2 regions of the Kitasatospora sp. NPDC057904 genome follow, and region 2 is predicted to be linked to the other one. Evidence: predicted binding sites of a transcription regulator. Region 2 holds the regulator's gene; the other holds the start of a gene.
The links. Region 2 encodes HspR, which represses chaperone genes until heat shock. Its sites were predicted from a motif close to TTGAGNNNNNNNNNCTCAA; they were not measured.
Positions count from the first base shown of each region.

Region 1: lon (endopeptidase La) is a predicted target of HspR. The motif match lies at 8,865-8,883, and genes of this name have one in related genera.

Region 1 covers NZ_JBHVOL010000042.1:12,732-24,509, reverse strand. Annotated here, with positions in the region: gene ACFVSN_RS43910 (protein kinase) at 1-1,078, opposite strand, end outside; gene ACFVSN_RS43905 (multifunctional oxoglutarate decarboxylase/oxoglutarate dehydrogenase thiamine pyrophosphate-binding subunit/dihydrolipoyllysine-residue succinyltransferase subunit) at 1,334-5,077, opposite strand; gene ACFVSN_RS43900 (sensor histidine kinase) at 5,437-6,567, opposite strand; gene ACFVSN_RS43895 (response regulator transcription factor) at 6,644-7,381, opposite strand; gene ACFVSN_RS43890 (rhomboid-like protein) at 7,951-8,760, shown strand; gene lon (endopeptidase La) at 8,906-11,317, shown strand; gene ACFVSN_RS43880 (hypothetical protein) at 11,608-11,778, shown strand, end outside.
Region 2 covers NZ_JBHVOL010000005.1:356,313-368,090, forward strand. Annotated here, with positions in the region: gene clpB (ATP-dependent chaperone ClpB) at 1-972, opposite strand, end outside; gene ACFVSN_RS16040 (LysR family transcriptional regulator) at 1,045-1,995, opposite strand; gene ACFVSN_RS16045 (TDT family transporter) at 2,066-3,178, shown strand; gene ACFVSN_RS16050 (LuxR C-terminal-related transcriptional regulator) at 3,843-4,907, shown strand; gene ACFVSN_RS16055 (LuxR family transcriptional regulator) at 4,951-5,937, shown strand; gene ACFVSN_RS16060 (hypothetical protein) at 5,945-6,181, shown strand; gene ACFVSN_RS16065 (hypothetical protein) at 6,189-6,815, opposite strand; gene ACFVSN_RS16070 (helix-turn-helix domain-containing protein) at 7,402-8,430, opposite strand; gene ACFVSN_RS16075 (heat shock protein transcriptional repressor HspR) at 8,637-9,152, opposite strand; gene dnaJ (molecular chaperone DnaJ) at 9,178-10,323, opposite strand; gene grpE (nucleotide exchange factor GrpE) at 10,515-11,138, opposite strand; gene dnaK (molecular chaperone DnaK) at 11,135-11,778, opposite strand, start outside.

The sequences.
Region 1 (11,778 bases), on a different contig from region 2:
GCGGCTGGTGGGTGACGGCCGTGGCCGGGTGGGTCGGCCCGGTGGGCGACGGGAGGACGGCCGGCGGCGGGGGAGTGGCGGGCACGGCCGGCATCGGGGTCGGCGGGGTGGCCGGGACGGCCGGCACCGGCGTGGGCGGCGTCTTGGGCAGGTCCGAGCGGCGGGTGATCTCGGTGTTGACCTGGCGCGGCAGCCAGTCCTCGCCGAACCGCAGCTGCCCGCCGACCTCCGGGTGGTTGCGGGCGACCTGGATGATCTCGGCGGGCGTCGGCCGGTCCTCCGGGAGCTTCGCCAGGCAGCGCAGGACCAGCTCGCGCAGGTCGGCCGGGACGGCGTCCAGGTCGGGCTCCTCGTGCACGACCCGGTAGAGGACGGCGGTGTCCGGGCCGTCGCCGAACGGCGCCGCGCCGCCGGCCACGTACGCGGCCAGCGCGCCGAGCGCGAACACGTCGGTGGCCGGGGTGACCGGGCGGCCCTGGGCCTGCTCGGGGGACATGAAGGCGGGGGAGCCGATCCGGTAGCCGGTGCCGGTCAGCGCGGTGGCGTCGGCGGCCCGGGCGATGCCGAAGTCGATCACCCGCGGGCCGTCTCCGGCGACCAGCACGTTGGCGGGCTTGAGGTCGCGGTGCACCACCTCGACGCTGTGGATGGCCTGCAGCGCCTCGGCGATGCCGCCCATCAGCAGCAGGACGGTGCGCACCGGCAGCGCGCCGTTCTCGCGCACGACCTGCTGGAGGGACGGGCCGGGCACGTACGCGGTGACCAGCCAGGGGGCGTCCGAGTCCAGGCCGCCGGAGTCGATCACCTGCGCGGTGTAGAGCCCGTGGATCCGCTGGGCGTTGCTGACCTCCTGGGCGAAGCGGCGGCGGAACTCGCCGTCCTCGGCGAACTCGGGGCGGACCACCTTGAGGGCGACCGGGCGCCCGCCCGGCGTGTACGAGAGGTAGACCCGGCCCATGCCGCCGGCGCCCAGCCGGGCGAAGAGCCGGTAGCCGCCGACCTCCCGGGGGTCGTCGGGCTGCAGCGGCTGGAAGACCGGCGGGAGCTTGCTGGCGTCCCTCGGCGTGTCGGCGGTCATCTGGGTCATCCCCCTGGGAGAGCGGTGAGGTCGTCCGACCGGCCCGGGCCGCGGTGACGGGGCTCCCGGGGCAGCGATCTGGCGAGGCATAACCTATCGATCCGTCAGCGGGCCCGGCACGCCGGTATCCGATTGGTTGCAGAGCTGCGACCTTGACATGGCATCGTGGGGAAACGGTTCTGCCGCAAACGAAACGGCCCCCGCCCTCCCACGAGGGGAGGACGGGGGCCGGTTGCGTCAGCCTGGCTCAGGGCCTCAGATCGAGTAGACCTCTTCGATCAGGGCCTGCTGCTCGGCGGCGTGGCGCTTGGCCGAGCCGACCGCCGGCGACGACGCCGCCGGGCGGGCGACGCGGCGCAGGCGCGAGCCGTTGGCGCTGCGGCCGATGACGACCTGCAGGTGGTCGACCAGGTTCATCGCGATGAACGGCCAGGAACCCTGGTTGGCCGGCTCCTCCTGCGCCCAGATGAACTGGACGTTGTCGCCGTAGCGGGCCAGCTCCTCCTGGAGCTCGGCCACCGGCAGCGGGTAGAGCCGCTCGACCCGGACGATCGCCGTGTCGGTGACGCCGCGCTCGGTGCGCGCCGCCTCCAGGTCGTAGTAGAACTTGCCGGCGGTGATGACCACCTTGCGGACCTGCGCCGGGTCGACGGTGGAGTCGCCGATGACGGGGCGGAACGAGCCGGACAGGAACTCCTCGGTCGCACTCGCCGCGGCCTTCAGGCGCAGCATCGACTTCGGGGTGAAGACGACGAGCGGCTTGTGGTGCGGGTTGTGCGCCTGCCAGCGCAGCAGGTGGAAGTAGTTCGACGGCAGCGTCGGCATGGCGACCGTCATGTTGTTCTGCGCGCACAGCTGCAGGAAGCGCTCCGGGCGGGCGGACGAGTGGTCCGGGCCCTGGCCCTCGTAGCCGTGCGGCAGGAGCAGGGTGACGCCCGAGTGCTGGCCCCACTTCTGCTCGGCGGAGGCGATGTACTCGTCCACCATGGTCTGCGCGCCGTTGACGAAGTCGCCGAACTGCGCCTCCCACATGACCAGCGCGTTCGGGCGGGTCAGCGAGTAGCCGTACTCGAAGCCCATGGCCGCGTACTCCGACAGCAGGCTGTCGTAGACGGTGTAGCGGGCCTGGTCCTCGGTGAGGTACTGCAGCGGGGTGTAGTCCTCGCCGGTCTTGCGGTCGATCAGGACGGCGTGCCGCTGGCCGAAGGTGCCGCGGCGGCTGTCCTGGCCGGCCAGGCGGACCGGGTGGCCCTCCATGAGCAGCGAGCCGATGGCGAGGGTCTCGCCCATCGCCCAGTCGATGGTGTTGTCCTCGACCGAGGCGGCGCGGCGCTGCAGCTGCGGGAACAGGCGCGGGTGGACGGTCAGCCACTCCGGCAGGTTGACCTGCGAGGCGGCGATCCGCTTGACCATCTCCTGGGAGATGCCGGTCTGGATGCTGACCGGGAAGTCGGCGACCGGCTTGCCGGTGGCGCCGACGGCCGGCGTCTGGGCCGCGTCGCGGACCTCGGCGAAGACCTTCTCCAGCTGGCCCTGGAAGTCCTGGAGCGCCTGCTCCGCCTCTTCCATGGTGATGTCGCCGCGACCGATCAGGCCCTCGGTGTACAGCTTGCGCACCGAGCGCTTCTTGTCGATCAGGTCGTACATCAGCGGCTGGGTGAACGACGGGTTGTCGGCCTCGTTGTGACCGCGGCGGCGGTAGCAGATGAGGTCGATCACCACGTCCTTGTGGAACTCCTGGCGGAACTCGAAGGCGAGCCGCGCGACGCGGACCACGGCCTCCGGGTCGTCGCCGTTCACGTGGAAGATCGGGGCCTCGATCATGCGGGCCACGTCGGTGCAGTACATCGAGGAGCGCGAGGACGCCGGGGCGGCGGTGAAGCCGACCTGGTTGTTCACCACGAGGTGGATCGTGCCGCCGGTGCGGTAGCCGCGCAGCTGCGACATGTTCAGCGTCTCGGCGACGACGCCCTGGCCGGCGAAGGCCGCGTCGCCGTGGATCTGGATCGGCAGCACCGGGAAGGTGGTGCCGCCCTGGTCCAGGACGTCCTGCTTGGCGCGGACGATGCCCTCGACGACCGGGTCGACCGTCTCCAGGTGGGAGGGGTTCGCGGCGAGCGAGACCTTGATGGTCTCGCCGTCCAGGCCGGTGAAGGTGCCCTCGGCGCCCAGGTGGTACTTGACGTCGCCGGAGCCGTGCATCGACTTCGGGTCCAGGTTGCCCTCGAACTCGCCGAAGATCCGGGCGTACGGCTTGCCGACGATGTTGGCCAGCACGTTCAGGCGGCCGCGGTGGGCCATGCCGATGACGGCCTCGTCGAGGCGGTGCTCGGCGGCGGCGTCGATCGTGGCGTCCAGCAGCGGGATGAGCGACTCGCCGCCCTCCAGCGAGAAGCGCTTCTGCCCGACGTACTTGGTCTGCAGGAAGGTCTCGAAGGCCTCGGCGGAGTTCAGGCGGCGCAGGATGCGCAGCTGCTCGTCGCGCTCGGGCTTGGAGTACGGCTTCTCCAGGCGTTCCTGGATCCACTTGCGCTGCTTCGGGTCCTGGATGTGCATGTACTCGATGCCGACGGTGCGGCAGTACGAGTTGCGCAGCAGGCCGAGGATGTCGCGGAGCTTCATCATCTTCTGGCCGCCGAAGCCGCCGACCGCGAACTCGCGCTCCAGGTCCCACAGGGTGAGGCCGTGCTGGACGACGTCCAGGTCGGGGTGCTTGCGCTGCTTGTACTCCAGCGGGTCGGTGTCGGCCATCAGGTGGCCGCGCACGCGGTACGCGTGGATGAGCTCCATGACGCGGGCGGTCTTGTTGACCTCGTCGTCGTGGGTGGTGGCGACGTCGGTGGCCCAGCGGACCGGCTCGTACGGGATCCGCAGCGACTCGAAGATCTCGTCGTAGAAGCCGTTCTCGCCGAGCAGCAGGCGGTGGATCTCGCGCAGGAACTCGCCGGACGCCGCGCCCTGGATGACGCGGTGGTCGTAGGTCGAGGTCAGCGTCATGATCTTGGAGACGCCCAGGCGGGACAGGGTCTCCGGGGCGGAGCCCTGGAACTCGGCCGGGTACTCCATGGCGCCGACGCCGACGATGGTGCCCTGGTTCTGCATCAGGCGCGGCACGGAGTGCACGGTGCCGATGCCGCCGGGGTTGGTCAGCGAGACCGTGACGCCGGTGAAGTCGTCCATGGTCAGCTTGTTGGCGCGGGCCCGGCGGACGATGTCCTCGTAGGCCTGCCAGAAGCCGAAGAAGTCGAGCGTCTCGGCCTTCTTGATGGCCGCGACGACGAGCTGGCGGTCGCCGTTGGGCTTGACCAGGTCGATGGCCAGGCCCAGGTTGATGTGCTCGGGCTTGACCAGGAAGGCCTTGCCGCCCTCCACCTTGTAGCTGTGGTTCATCCCCGGGTGGGCCTTGATGGCCTGGACCAGGGCGTAGCCGATCAGGTGGGTGAAGGAGACCTTGCCGCCGCGGGCGCGCTGCAGGTGGTTGTTGATGACGATGCGGTTGTCGATCAACAGCTTCGCCGGGACGGCGCGGACCGAGGTCGCGGTCGGCACCTCCAGCGAGGCGTCCATGTTGGTGGCGACGGCCTTCGCCGGGCCGCGCAGCTGGACCAGCTCCGGGCCGGTGGCCTCGGGAGCGGCGGGGGCGGCCGGGGCCGCGGCCTTGGGGGCCGGCGGTGCGGCGGGCGCGGCGGCGAGCGGCGCGGGAGCCGCCACCGGGGCCGGGGCGGCCGGCGCGGCGGGGGCGGGCGCGGCGGCCGGAGCAGCAGCGGGCGCGGGGGCAGCGGCAGGGGTCGGCGTGGGGCCGGCCTGGGTCGCGGCCTGGGTCACTGGGGTCACCTCGGAACCGGGCTTGTAGTCGGCGAAAAAGTCCCACCAGGCTCGGTCGACCGAGTTCGGGTCCTGGAGGTACTGCTGGTAGATCTCATCGACGAGCCACTCATTGGGACCGAAGCCAGTGGAGCTAGCCGAGCTGTTGGGGGTTTCTTGGGACTGTGGCGACACGGCGGCAACCGCCCTCTTCCGCTTCCTTTTGGGATGTTTGGACAGCGGGGATTAAGGCTACGCCCCTGACCAGTGATCGCGCAGTCCCCGGGGGGCAGGCGTCGTCCAGATCACAGTCCTGACCTGCAGATTGGCCGAAAATGTGCGTTAGAAACGCGCATCTGAGGGGAACCGACCAGGCCCGATCGCCCCGCAAATCGGGATGAAAACGGACAAAAGCCAGGTCGAATCTTCGAACGATCTTCGTGTACGTCTGTGTCGGATCTGTGACACAAACCCCACTGCGCACCCTCGGGAGCCCTTTCGGGACCTCCCTTGGGGGATCGCACGAGACGATCATGCGGGCCGGCCGCCGCGGGTCAGCGCGGGCCGGGCAGCCGGACCTCGATCCGGCAGCCGCGCGGGGACTCCGCGACCGCGATCCGCCCGCCGTGCAGGTCCACCGCCCAGCGGGCGATGGCCAGGCCGAGGCCGGTGCCGCCGTCGGAGCCCGGCCCCTGGGCGGTGGCCGTGCCGCTGCGGCTGAACCGCTCGAACACCCGGTTGCGGTCGGCCGGCGGGATGCCGGGCCCTTCGTCCTCGACCTCCAGCAGCAGGCCGCCGGGCTCGCCGTCGGGCCGCGCGCGCACCGTCACGGTGCCGCCGGGCGGGGAGTGCTTGCAGGCGTTGTCGACCAGGTTGGCGACCACCTGGTGGAGGCGTTCCGGGTCCGCGACGCCGGTCAGGCCGGCCGGGCTGACCTCCAGCGCGAGCCGGACGTCCCCGCGCCGGGAGAAGGCCCCGCCCGCCGTCGCGCCGTCCACGGTGACGCCGCGCAGCACGCCGTCGAGGAACTCGCGCACCTCGAAGGGGCGGGCGTCGAGGTCGACCACGCCGTCGTCGATCTTGGAGAGGTCGAGCAGGTGGGTGACCAGGCGGCCGAGCCGCTCGGTCTGCTCCAGGGCGGCTCCGAGGGTCGCCGGGTTGGGCTGCACCACGCCGTCCACCACGTTCTCCAGCACGGCGCGCAGCGCGGCGATGGGCGTGCGCAGCTCGTGCGAGACGTTGGCGACCAGTTCGCGCCGGTGGCGGTCGGCGGCCTCCAGGTCGGCGGCCATCTGGTTGAAGGTGGCGGCCAGCTCGCCGATCTCGTCGCGCGAGCTCACCTCGACCCGGCGGCTGTAGTCGCCGGAGGCCATCGCGCGGGCGGCCGCGGTCATCTCGCGCAGCGGGGCGGTGAGCCCGTGCGCGAGGAACTGCATGAAGAGCAGCGACGCGATCATCGAGAAGATCATGATGATGCGGATCTGCGTCTCGGACTTCATCGCCACGACGACCATGCCGCTGGCGAGGAAGACGGAGACGATCACGAGCAGCGCGAGCTTGCCCTTGATCGACCGGACGGGGTCGAGCGGCCGGATGTCGGCCCAGACCCGGCGGGCGGCGCGGGCGGCGAGGGTCTGCGACCGGGTGCCGGCGGCGTCGCCGTTGCGTTGCTGTGGAAAGGTCATTGGTCCCTGTGGTCCCCCGCATGGGTACGGCGGTTCGGGACACGGGCCCCCCGGAGGCCCGATGCCCGAGGCGCCGCTAGGAGAGCGGGGCCTCCAGCGCGTAGCCGACACCGTGGACGGTGCGGATCCAGCTGGCGCCGATCTTCCGGCGCAGCGCCTTGACGTGGCTGTCGACGGTGCGGGTGCCGGACGCGTCGGTCCAGTCCCACACCTCGGCCAGCAGCTGCTCGCGGGTGAGCACGGCGCGCGGCTGGGCGGCCAGGCAGGCGAGCAGGTCGAACTCGGTCGGCGTCAGGTGGACGTCGCCCGAGGCGAGCCGCACCCGGCGCTGCACGTGGTCGATCTCCAGCTCGCCGAAGCGCAGCGAGCCGAGCGCGGGCGTGCGGGCGGCCTGCTGGGCGCGCTCGACGCGGCGCAGCAGCACGTTGACCCGGGCGGCCAGTTCGCGCATGGAGAAGGGCTTGGTCATGTAGTCGTCGGCACCGACGCCGAGGCCGACCAGCAGGTCCGTCTCGTCGTCGCGCGCGGTCAGCATCAGTACCGGCACCGGTCGCTGGGCCTGGATCCGGCGGCACACTTCGAGGCCGTCGAATCCGGGCAGCATGATGTCGAGGACGACCAGGTCCGGCTGCCAGGTGTGGAAGCCGTCGACCGCGCCGGGGCCGTCGTGGGCCACGGCGACCTTGAAGCCCTCCGCGCCCAGCCGGGCCGCGATCGACTCCGCGATCGTGGGCTCGTCCTCCACCACCAGCACTCTGCGCTGGCTGCTCACCGTGCCGCCGCTGTTGCTGTTGTCCTGCTGAATTTCTGTCACGGTCACGCCACCGCCCCCAGGGCTGCGGGCCGGCCACCTGTGGGGATGGCGGGGCTCCGCTTCGTAGTCTTGTTCCGTCGTGGACTGTGTGCCGGGTCCGCCGTCCCGTCGCGTGCGCGGATCGGAGGGCGGAGGTCGGCCACCCGCTTCTCCCGCGCACTTCGCAGCGTACGGACAGCGGCTGCCTCCCGGCAGGTGGACCGGACGTTTCCGGCCCGTTGGGCCGGTTCCGGCCCGCTCTCGGACCCACTCACGAGTGGGCACGGGCCGATACCTTACCCGGCGTTTTTTCACTGCGTAACGGTACGTATGCAGTCGAGTTGACGCCAAGTCGCCGGTCAGGGCCGTTACTGACGGGTCAAACGGAAGTAGGTCTGGACCAATGCCGGAATCCGGCCGGTCGGCCGGTTCCCCGGTCTTCACGGGCTTTTCTCAGCTGGTTCTCAGAACCTCGACGTAACGTGATCACGACAACGCCCCGCGGGAGGGATTGCGGGCGCGCGCCGGTACGTTGGTTCCCCCGGGCGGGAGCCGGGGACCGGTTGCTGCGGGCGTGGAGCGGAGGCGGCATGGCTGGACTGCGGCGCGGTGGCGGACCGGCGGGACCGCGCCCGGGGCCGTGCCCGCCGTGGGCCGGACCGCCGTACGGGATGCTCCGGCTCGGGCTGCGCACCGGGGTGGCCGAGTGGCTGCTGGCCCGGGTGCCGACGCCCCGGCGCAACCCTTTCGCCCTCGGATATCTCGCCGTGGTGGGCGCCACCACGACCTTTGCCGAACTCGCGGATCCGGATCTCGTCCTGCGGCTGCAGGAGGCCTCCAGTTCGGACGGCCACAATCTTTTGCACCACCCTTTGCGGGCGCTGCTGCTCAGTGGTTTCTGGGTGGCCGGCTCGGTGTGGATGCCGTACCTCTGGGGATTCGCCTTCACCGTCGCGCCGCTGGAGCGCCGGGTCGGTTCCCGGCGGGCGGCGGCGGTCTTCGCGATCGGGCACGTGACGGCCACGCTGCTGTCCCAGGCGGTGGTGATCACCGCCGTGGAGACCGGGCACCTGGAGTCCGCGGCGATGGACTACCTGGACATCGGGGTCAGCTACGGCGTGCTGGTCAGTCTCGGCGCGCTCGCCGGGCTGCTCTCCTGGCGCGGGCGGCTGCTGGCGCTGGGCGGCGCGGCGGCGCTGATCGCCGAGCAGATCGCCACCGAGAACGACCTGGTCACCGCGGTGGGCCACCCGGTGGCGGTGCTGACCGGCGTGGCGCTGTGGCGCTGGCTGCGCCACGGCCCCCGGCGCGGGCCGCGCCCGCTGCGCGCGGAGGTTCCGGAGGCCGGTCCCGGGCCGGCCGCGGCCGCCGGCGGCGCCCCGGTCTTGGACGTCCGTTAACTCGTTCGGGGGTTTTTGACGACCTTCCCGCCGCCTCCGCCCGCACCCCTTTTCCGTTCGCTCACGGCGAACAAAGCTCGGGGAACATCCGGCGCCCCCGAAGCCTTAGTCAGGTCGACTCAAGTTCACTGACTGGGGAGAGATCATGGCATCGACGTCCGCACCGCTCACCCTGCCCGTGCTGCCGCTCGACGACGAGGTCGTCCTGCCGGGCATGGTCGTCCCGCTGGACCTGAAGGACACCGAGGTGCGCGCCGCGGTGGAGGCCGCCCGCGCGGCGGCCGGCGGCGCCGACAAGCCGCAGGTCCTGCTGGTCCCCCGGGTGGACGGCTCGTACGCGGCGGTCGGCACGCTGGCCGCCGTCGAGCAGGTCGGCCGGCTGGCCGACGGCCCCCACGCGATCGGGCAGCCGGCGGCGCTGGTGCGCGCCGTGCGGCGGGTCCGGATCGGGGCCGGCACCACCGGCCCCGGCGCCGCCCTCTGGGTCGAGACCACGCCGTTCCGGGAGTCCTCGGTCGGCATGCCGGTGGCCGGCCGGGCCGCCGAGCTGGTCAAGGAGTACAAGGCGCTGTCCACCCAGTGGCTGCGCAGGCGCGGCGCCTGGCAGATCGTCGACCGGGTGGACCGGATCGAGGGCGTCGGCGAGCTCGCCGACAACATCGGCTACGCGCCCTTCGCCACCGCCGAGCAGAAGCTCAAGGTGCTGCTGGAGGCCGACCAGGTCGCTCGCCTGGAGTACGCGCTGGCGCTGCTGCGCGACCACCTCGCCGAGGAGGAGGTCAACGACACGATCCGCAAGGACGTCGAGGAGGGCGTGGCCAAGCAGCAGAAGGAGTTCCTGCTCCGCCGCCAGCTGGAGGCCGTCCGCAAGGAGCTGGCCGAGCTCAACGGCGACCCGGCCGACGAGGAGGGCGACTACCGTGCCCGCGTCGAGGCGGCCGACCTGCCCGCGGGCGTCCGCGAGGCCGCGCTGAAGGAGGTCGACAAGCTGGAGCGCGCGTCCGACCAGTCGCCCGAGGGCTCGTGGATCCGTACCTGGCTGGACACCGTCCTGGAGCTGCCGTGGAACGAGCGCACCGAGGACGCGTACGACATCACCGGCGCCCGCGCGGTGCTGGACGCCGACCACGCCGGCCTCGGCGACGTGAAGGACCGCATCGTCGAGTACCTCGCGGTGCGCAAGCGCCGTTCCGAGCAGGGGCTCGGGCTGGTCGGCGGCCGCCGGGGAGGCGCGGTGCTGGCCCTGGTCGGGCCGCCCGGTGTCGGCAAGACCTCGCTCGGGGAGTCGGTGGCCCGCGCGATGGGCCGCACGTTCGTCCGGGTCGCGCTCGGCGGCGTCCGGGACGAGGCCGAGATCCGCGGCCACCGGCGCACCTACGTCGGCGCGCTGCCCGGCCGCCTGGTGCGGGCGATCAAGGAGGCCGGCTCGATGAACCCGGTCGTCCTGCTCGACGAGATCGACAAGGTCGGCTCCGACTACCGGGGGGACCCGGCCGCCGCCCTGCTGGAGGTGCTGGACCCGGCGCAGAACCACACCTTCAGGGACCACTACCTGGAGGTCGAGCTCGACCTCTCCGACGTCGTCTTCCTCGCCACCGCCAACGTGCTGGAGGCCATCCCCGAGCCGCTGCTCGACCGGATGGAGCTCGTCCGGCTCGACGGCTACACCGAGGACGAGAAGGTCGTCATCGCCCGCGACCACCTGCTCCCGCGCCAGCTGGAGCGGGCCGGGCTCGGCAGCGGACAGGTCGGCGTCGAGGAGGCGGCGCTGCGCAGGCTCGCCGGGGAGTACACCCGGGAGGCCGGCGTGCGGAACCTGGAGCGCTCGATCGCCCGGGTGCTGCGCAAGATCGCCGCGCAGGCCGAGCTCGGCGAGCGCGAGCTGCCCGCCGTGATCGGCGCGGACGACCTGCGCGCCCTGATCGGCCGCCCGCACCACGTGCCGGAGGCCGCCCAGGAGCCGGCCGAGCGGCGCACCGCCGTCCCCGGCGTGGCGACCGGCCTCGCGGTCACCGGCGCCGGCGGCGACGTCCTCTACATCGAGGCCTCGCTCGCCGACGCCGAGACGGGCGGCACCGGGCTGACCCTGACCGGGCAGCTGGGCGACGTCATGAAGGAGTCCGCGCACATCGCGCTCTCCTTCCTGCGCTCGCGCGGCGCCGAGCTGGAGCTGCCGGTCACCTCGCTGCGTGACCGCGGCGTGCACCTGCACGTCCCGGCCGGGGCCGTCCCCAAAGACGGACCGAGCGCCGGCATCACCATGACCACCGCGCTCGCCTCGCTGCTCTCCGGCCGCAAGGTGCGCACGGACGTGGCGATGACGGGCGAGGTGTCGCTGACCGGACGGGTGCTGCCGATCGGCGGGGTGAAGCAGAAGCTGCTCGCCGCCGACCGGGCCGGGATCACCACGGTGATCATCCCCAAGCGCAACGAGGCCGATCTGGACGACGTCCCGGCCGAGGTGCTGGAGCGGCTCACCGTGCACCCGGTGGCGGACGTCCGCGAGGTGCTCAAGCTGGCCCTGGAGCCGGCCGAGGTGCTCGTCGCCGCCGCCTGACGCGGGATCAGGGCCCGGGGCGGAGCGGCACTGCCGCTCCGCCCCGGGCCCTGCCCGCAGGGTGAGACGGTCTTGTGAGACGGGTCGTCAGTAAGGGAGGCTGGCCGGGTGAATCGCCACGCGCACCTGAGCCGTCGACTGGACGTCGACCTCGCCCGCGCGTGCTCGGCGATCTGTCACCGCGTCCGTTGAGCGCGGTGTTCCACCCGGCGCCCCCGCCGGGAACCCCCACCGGGTGGCCGCACCGCCATGCGCCCACGCCTGCCCGCTCACCCGATGGGACACCCTCCATGCGCTTCGCGCTGTCCTCCCGCGCCGCCGCCCTCGCGGCCGCGGCCCTGCTCGCCCTCGCGGTCCCGGCCCGTGCCGCCACGCCGTTCGGACCGCTGCCGCCGCACAACCCGTACGCGGGCCCCGACGGCACCGCCACCATGCACGGCGACACCGGCTCCTCGGACACC
Region 2 (11,778 bases):
CCGCTCGCGGTACTCGTCCAGCGTGGTGGCGCCGACCATCCGCAGTTCGCCGCGGGCCAGCATCGGCTTGAGCATGTTGCCGGCGTCCATCGCGGAGTCGCCGCCGGCGCCCGCGCCGACCATGGTGTGCAGCTCGTCGATGAACGTGACGACCCGGCCGTCGCTCTGCTTGATGTCGTTGAGGACGGCCTTGAGCCGCTCCTCGAACTCGCCGCGGTACTTGGCGCCCGCGACCATCGCGCTGAGGTCCAGCGCGACCAGCCGCTTGCCGCGCAGCGACTCCGGCACGTCGCCGGCGACGATGCGCTGGGCCAGGCCCTCGACCACGGCCGTCTTGCCGACGCCGGGCTCGCCGATCAGCACCGGGTTGTTCTTGGTGCGGCGGGAGAGCACCTGGACGACCCGGCGGATCTCCTGGTCGCGGCCGATCACCGGGTCGAGCTTGCCGTCCCGGGCGGCCTGGGTGAGGTCGGTGCCGTACTTCTCCAGCGCCTTGTAGGTGCCCTCGGGGTCCGGCGAGGTGACCCGGCCGCTGCCGCGCACGTCCTTGAACGCGGCCAGCAGCGCCTTGGGCGTCGCGCCCTGGCGCACCAGCAGCTCGGCGACCGGCCCGCCCTCGGCGGCCAGGCCGACCATCAGGTGCTCGGTGGAGACGTACTGGTCGTCGAGGTCGTCGGCGCGCTTGCCGGCCTCGGTGAGCACCGCGATGGTGTCCCGGGCGAGCTGCGGGGCGGCGACCGTCGAACCGCTCGCGCTGGGGAGGGCGGCGAGCTGGCGGCGGGCCTCGGCGTCGACCCGCGCGGCGTCGGCGCCGACCGCCTCCAGCAGCGGCCCGGCGATGCCCTCGGACTGCTCCAGCAGGGCGATCAGGATGTGCACCGGCTTGACGTCCGGGTTCCCGACCGCACCGGCCTGCCGGATCGCGGCGGACAGGGCGTCCTGCGTCTTGGTGGTGAACTTGCTGGCGTCCACTGCTGGGGGATCCTCCCTCGTCGTCCTTCATTGCTGCTATCAACAGCATGCACTAAGTTGAGTCTATTCCGCTCAGGTTTGGTCTCTTCCCCGGGGCGGGGAAGCCGGCTGGTGCCCGGATCCCTGCCGGGTCAGCACCAGCAGCTCCCGGGCCGGGCCGCCCGGCCGCTGCCCGGCCGGCCACACCGCCCGCAGCGGGCGCCGCAGGTCGAGCCCCGCCGCCAGCGGCACCTCGACCAGCCGCCGGGTCGCCAGTTCCTCCGTCACCACCAGCTCGCTCAGGCACACCGGCCCGGCGCCGGTCATCGCCGCCGCCTTCAGCGCCGTCGACGAGGCCAGCTCCAGCCGGGGCCGCGCCGCGCCCCCGTACGGCGCCAGCGCCGCCTCCAGCACCTCCCGGGTGCCCGACCCCGGCTCGCGCAGCACCAGCGGTGTCCCGGCCAGCTCGGGCCCGGTCAGCGGCGTCCGGCGGCGCGACCACGGGTGGCCGGGCGCCACCACGACCACCAGCCGGTCCACGGCCACCACGGCGCCGTCCAGCCCGGACGGGGTGGACGGGCCCTCGACGAAGCCGAGGTCCGCCTCGCCGCCCAGCACCCGCCCGGCGACCTCCGCCGAGTTCGCCGTCCGCAGCGTCACGGCCGTGCCCGGACTGGCCTCGGCGAGCGCCAGCAGCCAGCCCGGCATCAGGTACTCGGCGACGGTCAGGCTGGCGACCACCGTCAGCTTGGCGTCCCGCCGCCCGCGCAGCGCGTCGATCCCGGCGTCCAGCGCCTGTGCCGCCTCCACCACGTGCCGGGCCCACTCGACCACCAGCCGGCCCGCCTCGGTCGGCCGGCTGCCCCGGGGGGAGCGCTCCAGCAGCGGGACACCGACCTGCCGCTCCATGCCCTTGATCCGGGCGCTCGCGGTCGGCTGGCTGACGCCCAGCTCGGCCGCCGCCCGGCCGACGCTGCCCAGCCGGGCCACCGCGAGCAGCAGCTCCAGGGCGCCGAGTTCGGGGACGTGCGGAGAAAGGGCCATAGGTTCAGGCTATGTCCTCATAGAGTGGCGGGCGCTACCGGCCGGGGGCGCGCGGAGGGACGGTGGTCCCATGTCCACCTTGGCCGATGTCCGCCCGCTCACCCGTCCCTCCGTCGCCCGCCCCCGGTTCGACCTCGCCCAGCTCGGCCCCAACTGGTACGCCGCCGTCATGGGCACCGCGATCCTCGGCAACGGCGCGGCCGTCCTGCCGGTCCGGCCGCCCGGGCTGGTCGCCTTCGGTGAGGTGATGTGGGCGCTCGGCCTGGCCGCCCTGCTGGTGCTCGGCGGCGCGCGGCTGGTGCACCTCACCCGGCACCGGGAGGCCGCCCGCACCCAGCTGCTGGACAACCCGGCCACCGCCGTCTTCTACGGCTGCCCGCCGATGGCCCTGCTGGCGGTCGGCCTCGGCACGCTGCTGCTCGGCTCGAAGGTGATCGGCACCGGGCCCGCCGTGGCGATCGACGCCGTGCTGTGGAGCGCCGGCACCGTTTACGCGCTCGCCGTCGCCGGCGGCATCCCCTACCTGATGATCACCCGGCACCGGCTCTCCGCCCTGGAGGCCAACCCGACCTGGCTGCTGCCCGTCGTCGCCCCGCTGGTCGCCTCGGCCACCGGCCCCGCACTCGTCCCGCACCTGCCGTCCGGCTCCTCGCAGCAGGCCATGCTGTACGGCTGCTGGGCCCTGTTCGGCATCGGGCTGCTGGCCACCCTGGTGCTGCTGCCGGTGGTGTTCACCGGGCTCTACCACAGCAAGGTGCCGACCCTCGTGCTCACTCCCGCGCTGTTCCTGGTGCTCGGGCCGCTCGGCCAGTCCGTCACCGCCGTCCACCAACTCGCCGACGCCGCCCGCCCGGTGCTCCCCGAGCTGGCGCCCGCCATGGCCGCTCTCGCCGAGCTGTACGGCGTGGCCGTGATCGGCGTCGCGATGCTCTGGCTGGCCGTCGCACTCACCGCCAACCTGCGCGCCCGGCGGGCCGGCATGCCGTTCGCGATGACCTGGTGGGCGTTCACCTTCCCCGTCGGCACCTGCGTCACCGGCGTCTCGGCGCTCGCCCGCCACACCGGGTTCGGCGGGTTCACCGGGTTGGCGGTCGGGCTGTACGCGCTGCTGGCCGTCGCCTGGGCGGCCGCCGCGAGCGGCACGGTGGCCGGCCTGGCGCGCGGACGGCTGCTGGCGCGCTGAGCGACGGCCGTCCGGGAGACGGACGAGCCGTGCCCCGGCTTCCGGTTCCGGAAGCCGGGGCTTCGGTCGTGTGCTGCGGGAACCGTCCAGGTGCAGGAATGCGCACCCGGGGCCTGACCGTCCACCGCCAATCGGGCCGGTCCCGGGCCTCCACCGGGCACCCGACTGGCCTTGGCGTTCACCGGAATCCGGCCCACCGCTCCGGCCGCGGGAACCGGCCCGCCGTGCGGATAGCTGCAATTGCGAGAACCTGCACTCGGGTGACACTTGTCCGCCGGGCGTCACGCTGTGATGGTGGAGTCACGCCAAGTCGTCCGGGCAACCGCGGCCCGATGGTGGCGACTTGCTCTTCAAAAGTGGATGCGGGACATCACGTCCCCGCACAACGGGGGGAAGAGCGCCGGCCGGGACGCCATGTGTGGTGATGGCCCCCGGAACCGGAGCCGGCGAGGCGTTGCTGCTCCGCCTCGCCGGAAGCGCCTTGGCATGGCGTGGCAAGGCGGCCCCTGGGCGTCCGGTGTGCGACGGCACCCGGGCCCAGGGGTCCGCCCGCCGCCCGGTACCGTGACCGCCGGGCCCTCGCGGCCGGAGACGACGGAAACGACGGGGACGCGGGACACGGGGGCGGGCCCGTCCGAAAGGCGTCCGGCAGGGAGAGTTCGACGTGACGGCGGAACCGGCGGTCGCACCGGACCACGGCCAGTACGCGGGTGGCTTCACCGGCGGCGAGGGCTTCGCGGCCGACGAGGGCTTCGCGGGCACCGGGGGCCTCACCGGAGCGGGCGAGCCCGACGACGCGGCCCGCCGGCTCTACCTCTCGATCCTCGCCGAAGGCGGCCGGATCCCGTTCACCGGCGTCCACGAGACCGACCACGCCGCCATCCAACAGCTCGTCGACATCGGCCTGTTGATGCCCAACGCGATGGACGCCTGCTACACCGCCGTCAGCCCGCGCTCCGTCACCGACCGCCTCGGCGCCGAACTGCGCAGCGAGGCCACCCGGCTCCTGGTCCGCGCCGAGAACCTGCCCGGCGCCCTCGACGGCCTCACCCGCGCCTACGACGCGATGCCCCGCCCGCCCGGCCGGGCCGGCGGCGCCGTCTACGTCGAGGGCCACGTCCACATCCGCCAGCGGATCTCCCAGCTCGTCTCCGACTGCCGCGCCGAGGTCCTCACCGCCCAGCCCGGCCACCGGCCCGCCGACACGCTCCAGGTCGCCCGGCTCCAGGACGTCCAACTCCTGCAGCGCGGCTGCTCGCTGCGCACGATCTACCAGCCGGTCGCGTTCGCCGACCAGTCCGCCCTCGCCTACGCCGACGAGGTCACCCGGCACGGCTCGCTCATCCGCGTCCTCGACGAGCCCTTCCAGCGGCTCATCGTCTTCGACCGCACCGTCGCCGTGATCTCCGCCAGCGAGGACAACAGCACCGCCGCCTTCATCACCGACCCCGCCGCCATCACCTTCCTGGTCGGCGCGTTCGAGCGGGACTGGGCCCGCGCCGACACCACCGAGGCCGCCGCCGCCCTCGGCCACGGCCCCGCCCGCAGCACCCCCGACCGGGTCGGCCGCCTGCTCGCCCGCGGCCTCACCCAGCGCGCCGTCGCCACCCGCCTCGGCCTCAGCGAACGCACCGTCGCCGCCCACATCTCCCGCCTGCGCGACCGCTACGGCGCCCAGACCCTCTTCCAGCTCGGCTGGCTGATGCGAGGCTCCCGCGATGACCGATGAGCGAGCTCAGCGAGCTCACGTTTCAAAGGATGCGCATGGGCGAATGCCCCTGCCGAGCGGTGGGGGTACCTCCCGGCCGCCAAGGCTGGGGGAGAGGTGGGCGGATGAGCCGACAGCCGCCGAGCGGGCGCTCTACCTCACCGCGGTCCGCCACGGCGGACACCTGCGCCCCGACGACCTCGCCCCCGCGGACCGCCCCACCCTCGCGGTCCTCGTCGCCCGCGGCCTGCTCGCCCCGACGGCCACCGGCTACACGGCCGTCGACCCGCGCTCCGTCGGCGACCGCCTCGGCACCGAACTGCGCACCCGTGCCACCCGGTTGCTCGTCCACGCCGAACGGCTCCCGGCCGCCCTCGGCCCGCTCTCCCACGCCTACGACGCCGTACCCCGGGCGGCCTCCCCCACGGGCGAGGCCGCGTACGTCGAGGGCCAGGACGCCATCCGCCTGCGGCTCTCCCGGGTCCTGTCCGAGTGCGGCGAGGAAGTGCTCACCGCCCAGCCCGGCACCCGGCAGCCGGTCACCCTCGAACTCGCGCTCCACCAGGACGTCGCGCTGCTGACCAGCGGCCGTCGGATCCGGACGCTCTACCAGCCCGTCGCCCGCCGGCAGCCCCACGTGATCGCCTACGCGAAGGAGGTGACCCGGCACGGCTCGCTGGTCCGGGTCCTGAACGAGCCGTTCCAGCGGATGCTCGTCGTCGACCGGCGGACCGCCGTCGTCTCCGTCCACCCCGGCCACGACGTCGCGGCCTTCATCACCGAGCCCGCCGCCGTCGCCGCCCTGGTCGCCGTCTTCGAACGCGACTGGGCCAGGGCCGACGTCACCGACTGGTCGAGCGCCGCCCCCGGCCGCACCGCCGACCGGGTCACCACGCTGCTGAGCAAGGGCCTCACCCAGCGCGCCGTCGCCACCCGCCTCGGCCTCAGCGAACGCACCGTCGCCGGCCACCTCGCCCGCCTGCGCGAGCGCTACGGCGCCCGGACCCTCTTCCAACTCGGCTGGCAACTGAAGGGCGACGCCGATGGGTGACCCGACCTTGTCCGAAGCCCTCCCGGACGAGTCCGCCCGCGCGCTCTACCGCGCGATCCCGCGGGACGGCGGCCGCCTGCTGGCGCAGGGGCTCACGCAGCGGGCGATCGCGGGCCGCATGGGGTCGAGCGAGCGGACCGTGGCCGGTCACCTCGCCCGGCTGCGTGAGCTGTACGACGCGGAGACGCTGTTCCAGCTGGGCCGGCAGATGCGGGGATCCCGGACGGGGGAGTCCGGTGGATGACCGCGGGTCAGCCGGTGGCGGCGCCCGACGGCCAGAAGCCGGCCCGGCCGGCCACGGGGGGCTGCTGACGGGGGACGTTGAACTGCTCGCCGGGGGCGGTCCAGAAGCCCTCGCGCAGCGACAGCGCCATGCCGGCCCAGTCGAGCGCCGTCTCCACGGTGTGGTTGAGCGCCTCCTGCGACCAGGTGTCGTCGAAGACCAGCGGCAGGACGGGGGCGACCTGCTCGATGGTGGCGATCAGCGGGTTGTGCGTGATGGCCTCGTCGACGAGGAGGACGATCGGCTTGCGCAGCGCGGAGGCCCAGCCCAGCTCCAGGCTCACCCCGGCCGACAGCGGGGCGCCGACGTAGGCGAACACCAGGTCCGCCGACTGCAGCGCCCGGAAGTCCGACGGAACCCGCGGCTCCGGCGCCCGCCCGGCGACGGTCCAGGCGTCGCTGTGGTGCGCGCTGTACACGGCGGCCCCGCTGCGGAGGAGCGTGGTGCGCAGCGTGGTCAGCCGCGTCCGGCTGGCGAGCGTCACCACGCTGTCCGCGGGCCCGGTCAGCCGCATCAGCGGTGCGGCCAGAAACACACGTGCACGCCGGCCTTCGGTGGCCTGGCTGTCGTGGTGACGCAGGTAGGGCTCGGTCATGTCGACTCCGGGGGAAGGCATTGGCACTCGGTTGCTCGCCGCCGACGCTTGGCTTGGAGATTGGAACGGGGGGAAATCGGACGGGTTTATCACTATTTCGACGCTTGTCCTGGCGCGACTGCCGAGAGGGAGGATCTTGGCAGCGTGGCGTGAGGACGTCAGTTGATCGTCCATCGAGCAGGGTCGGCAGTCCACCGATGCACGGTGGCATCCGTCTGCATGGCAGAGAGATGACACCCTCTTCCGCCTGGGCGCGACGGTGACAGTCAGATAGGGCGTGTGGCACGATCTGAGCGTTTGATTGTCTGCCGCCTGTTCATTCGACTGACAGGCCACTGAAGAGGATTGGGGTGTGCGCGTGTCTCGTCTGCGTCAGGTCGCCAAGACGGCTGCGGTAGCGATATCTGCGGGCGTCCTTACCGTGCTGGGCTTCGGACTGCTTGTCACCGGTCATGATGCCGATGGATCTGCCCATGTCAATCATGTCGGGCTTGGGGTCGATGTTAGTGCGACTTCGAATCAGGCGTCGGGTACCGCTTTGGACGGCGAGCACCAGTGGACATGACAGAATGAGACTGACGAATCGTTATGCGCTGCCGGAAGCGGCGGGGAGGCATGGCGATTCGTCGGTCTCTTGTGACGAACGCGCCAGCGCCCAACCGAGTTGGAACAGCGATTCGACGTTGTAGTCCTCCCGCATCTCGGCCAGATGGCGGGCGAGGGTGCGTTCGCTGATGCCGAGGCGGCGGGCGATGACTCTGTGGTTCGTGCCTTCGAGCAGGAGGTCGATGATGGTCTGGCGCATCCGTGACACGACCTGTTGCGGCACGGTTCGTCCACCGGTGAAGTCCAGTCCGCGGTTCCAGTTGCGCTCGAACACCTCGTGGACGAGGAAGTGGATGACGGCGGGGTCGTGGATGAAGGCCGCCAGATTGAGGTCCTCCGCGACCGGGATGACGGCCAGCTGCCGGTCCACGATGATCAGCCTGGTGTACGGCTCGTCGAGGGTGCGGAACCGCCCGCCGGCCTCGGTGATCTTCGCGACGTAGTCCCGGGTGGGGGCGTGGTACCTGGTGCTCGGATGGTAGATGGTCCGCACCGCAATACCGCGTTCGAGGTCGGCCAGGTCGTCGTCGAGCACGCGGGACAGAACGTCCGGCGGCCGCGGGCCGCCCGGCTGGGCCGCGAGTATCTCCTCTTTCGCAGTGGTCACGGCGTGGTTGATCCGTTGGCTGATCAGTGCCTTGCCGCGGACGTACTCGATAATTCCGCCGGACGGTTCCGGACGGTGAAACGCGTCCGCGAGACCCTGAAGGTCGCCGGGGACGGCTATCGCGCGGGACAGCAGCGCGAGTGCCTGGCGTTGCCAGAGGGCGCTCAGCCCGGTGGCGAGCTGTTGTGGATCGACCGCGACCAGAATCTGCGGATCATCCATGTCGGGAGTGAGGAGACCGATGTCCAACAGCTCGCTGAGGTGGCTGTAGTCGTGCTCCTCGATTTCACTGCGGGCTATCCGACCGTGCGCCCGGATTGCCGCGAGGTAGAGGTCGTGCGCTCCGGTGGAGAGAGTGCCCGGTGCACCGACACCCGGAATGGCGTCGTTCCTCCCGTTCATTCACGACTCCTTCTTGACGACCGAACCTGCCCTATGGCTGCACTCGAGCCCCATCGGTGATCCTAGATCCCGGCGCGGGATCCGGAACCGGGCATTGTTCCACCATTGCGGAGTGACGCTTCGATTGGCACCCTCTCACCACAAGTAAGCCGCCGGCACCCCCCGAACAGGAGGGAACCGGCGGCCGGGCTGGGTGTTCAGCCGAGTCAGCGCTTCGGGCGCCAGACGACCAGGGCGCTCGACTGGGGGGTCGGGGGCTGGTACGGGACGAGGTCGCGGCGGTAGGAGGCGTGGACGGCGGCTTCGCGCTGCTGGAGGGCGGCGGCGGCGCCCTCCAGGGAGTCCGCGAGTTCGGCGATGCGCGACTGGAGGGCGGTGACCTGGTTCTCCAGCTCGATGATCCGCTTGATGCCGGCCAGGTTGATGCCCTCGTCCTGCGAGAGCCGCTGGACCTCGCGCAGCTGCTGGATGTCGCGGGCCGAGTAGCGGCGGCCGCGGCCGGCGGTGCGGTCGGGGCAGACCAGGCCGAGGCGGTCGTACTGGCGCAGGGTCTGCGGGTGCAGGCCGGAGAGTTCGGCGGCCACCGAGATCACGTACACCGGGGTGTCCTCGGTGAGCACGTACTGGGGCGGGGCCGCGGCGCGCCGGGGGCGGCGGCCGTCGCCGGGCAGGCCTTCGCCGAGGCCCGGGCCGATCGGGCCGATCGGGCCGTCGGGGGTCATCGGGGTCATCGGGGACATCTGGTCGTCACGCTCCCTTCGCCGCCCGGAACAGGGCGGCTCGCGGGTCGTCGGAGGCGGTGGCCTCGCGGTACTGCTCCAGGGCGGACAGCGCGTCGCCGGTGACGTGCTGCGGCACCACGACCTCGACGGTGACGAGGAGGTCGCCGCGGGTGCCGTCCTTGCGGGTGGCGCCCTTGCCGCGGGCCCGCATGGTGAGGCCGTTGGCACTGCCCGGGGGCAGCTTGAGCTTCACGGCGGGGCCGCCGAGTGTGGGCACCTCGATGGTGCCGCCGAGCGCCGCCTCGGGGAAGGTGACCGGGACGGTCACGGTGAGGTTGTCGCCCTTGCGGCCGAAGACGGGGTGGGCGTCGACGTGCACGGTGACGTAGAGGTCGCCGGGCTGGCCGCCGCGTTCGCCCTGGGCGCCCTTGCCCTTGAGCCGGATGCGCTGGGCGTCCTGGACGCCGGCCGGGATGCGGACCTGCATGGTGCGGGCGGAGCTGGCCCGGCCGCTGCCGTGGCAGTCGGTGCAGGGGTCGTCGACGATCATGCCGCGGCCCTTGCAGTCCTTGCAGGGCTCGGAGAGCGCGAACGCGCCCTGGCCCCGGCTGACGGTGCCGGCGCCGACGCAGGTCGGGCAGACCCGCGGGGTGGTGCCGGACTTGGCGCCGGTGCCGTTGCAGACGCGGCAGGGGGCCTGGCTGGTCATCCGCAGCGGGACGGTCGCGCCGTCGACGGCCTCCTCGAAGGAGAGGGTGACCTCGGTCTCGACGTCGGCGCCGCGCCGGGGCTGGGCCTGCCGGCCGCCGCGGTTGAAGAGGCCGCCGAAGACGTCGCCGATGCCGCCGCTGCCGCCCTGGGTGCCGCTGAAGAGGTCGCCGAAGTCGAAGCTGTAGTTGCCGGTGCCGGGCCCGCCGGCGCGGAAGCCGCCGTTGGCGAAGAGGCTGCGGGCCTCGTCGTACTCCTTGCGGCGCTTCTCGTCGGACAGGACGTCGTACGCCTCGGAGATGTCCTTGAAGCGCTCCTCGGCCTTGGCGTCGCCCTTGTTGGCGTCCGGGTGGAACTCGCGCGCCAGCTTCCGGTAGGTCTTCTTGATCTCGGTGGCGGTGGCGTCCTTGGGCACGCCGAGGACCTTGTAATAGTCCTTCTCGACAAAGTCCTTGCCACTCATGGCTTGCGCCACCTCCCGATGTCCATCGTCACTGCCTTGTCAACAGCCCGCGGCACTGCGTTGTCAACAGCCCGGCCGCGCGGGCCTGTTGCCGACAGTGCGCTGCGGAGCCGATCGCCGTACTGACCGGCGTACGACTCCGCAGCGCACTGGTTCATCTGCTGGGACGGGCGTGCGCCCGTCACAGGTCGTCAGCTGTCCTTGCCACCGTCGGCCTTGTCCGACTTCTCGGACTTGGCGGTGTCGGTGTCCGGCCCGGCCGTGGTCTGGGTGCCCGGCTGGGGCTCCGCGACCGCGACCATCGCCGGGCGGATGATCCGCTCGCCGATCCGGTAGCCGGGCTGGAGGATCTGCACGCAGGTGTCCTCGGTGACGTCCGAGGAGTAGCTGTGCATCAGCGCCTCGTGCATGGTCGGGTCGAAGGGCTCGCCCTCCTTGCCGAACTGCTGGAGGCCCAGCTTGGCGACGACCGTCTCCAGGGAGTCGGCGACGGACTTGAAGCCGCCGGTGACCTCGCCGTGCTCGCGGGCGCGGCCGATGTCGTCCAGGACCGGGATCAGGGACTCCAGGATGTTGGAGACCGCGATCTCGCGGACCGTGAGCCGGTCGCGCTCGACCCGCTTGCGGTAGTTCTGGTACTCGGCCTGGAGGCGCTGGAGGTCCGCGGTGCGCTCGGTGGCCTCGCGCTTGGCGGCGGCCAGTTCGTCCGACGCGTCGCCGGAGCCGGCCGCGGCGGCCTCCTCGGCGGCCTTGATCACGGCCTCCTCGGCGGCGGAGTCGTCGCCGGGCTTGCCGCCCTGCGTCTTGTCCGTCATGCCGCGCCGCCCTTGGGCTTGTCGTGCTTCTCGTCGTCCACGATCTCGGCGTCGACGACGTCGTCGTCCTTGCCCTGGGCGGCGGAGTCCCCGGCGGCGGCACCGGCGGCGTCGGCGTTGGCGTAGAGGGCCTGGCCGAGCTTCTGCGCGGTGGTGGAGACCTTCTCCGAGGCCTCGCGGATCTTCGCGATGTCCTCGCCCTTCAGGGCCTCCTTGAGCTCGCCGATGGCGGTCTCGACCTCGGTCTTGACGTCGGCCGGGAGCTTGTCGGTGTTGTCCGCGATGAACTTCTCGGTCGAGTAGACGAGCTGCTCGGCGGAGTTGCGGGTCTCGACGGCCTCGCGGCGCTTGTGGTCGTCCTCGGCGTACTGCTCGGCCTCGCGGCGCATGCGGTCGACCTCGTCCTTCGGCAGCGAGGAGCCGCCGGTGACGGTCATCTTCTGCTCCTTGCCGGTGCCGAGGTCCTTGGCGGCGACGTGCATGATGCCGTTGGCGTCGATGTCGAAGGTGACCTCGATCTGCGGCAGGCCGCGCGGCGCCGGCGGGAGGCCGGTCAGCTCGAACATGCCGAGCTTCTTGTTGTACGCGGCGATCTCGCGCTCGCCCTGGTAGACCTGGATCTGCACGGACGGCTGGTTGT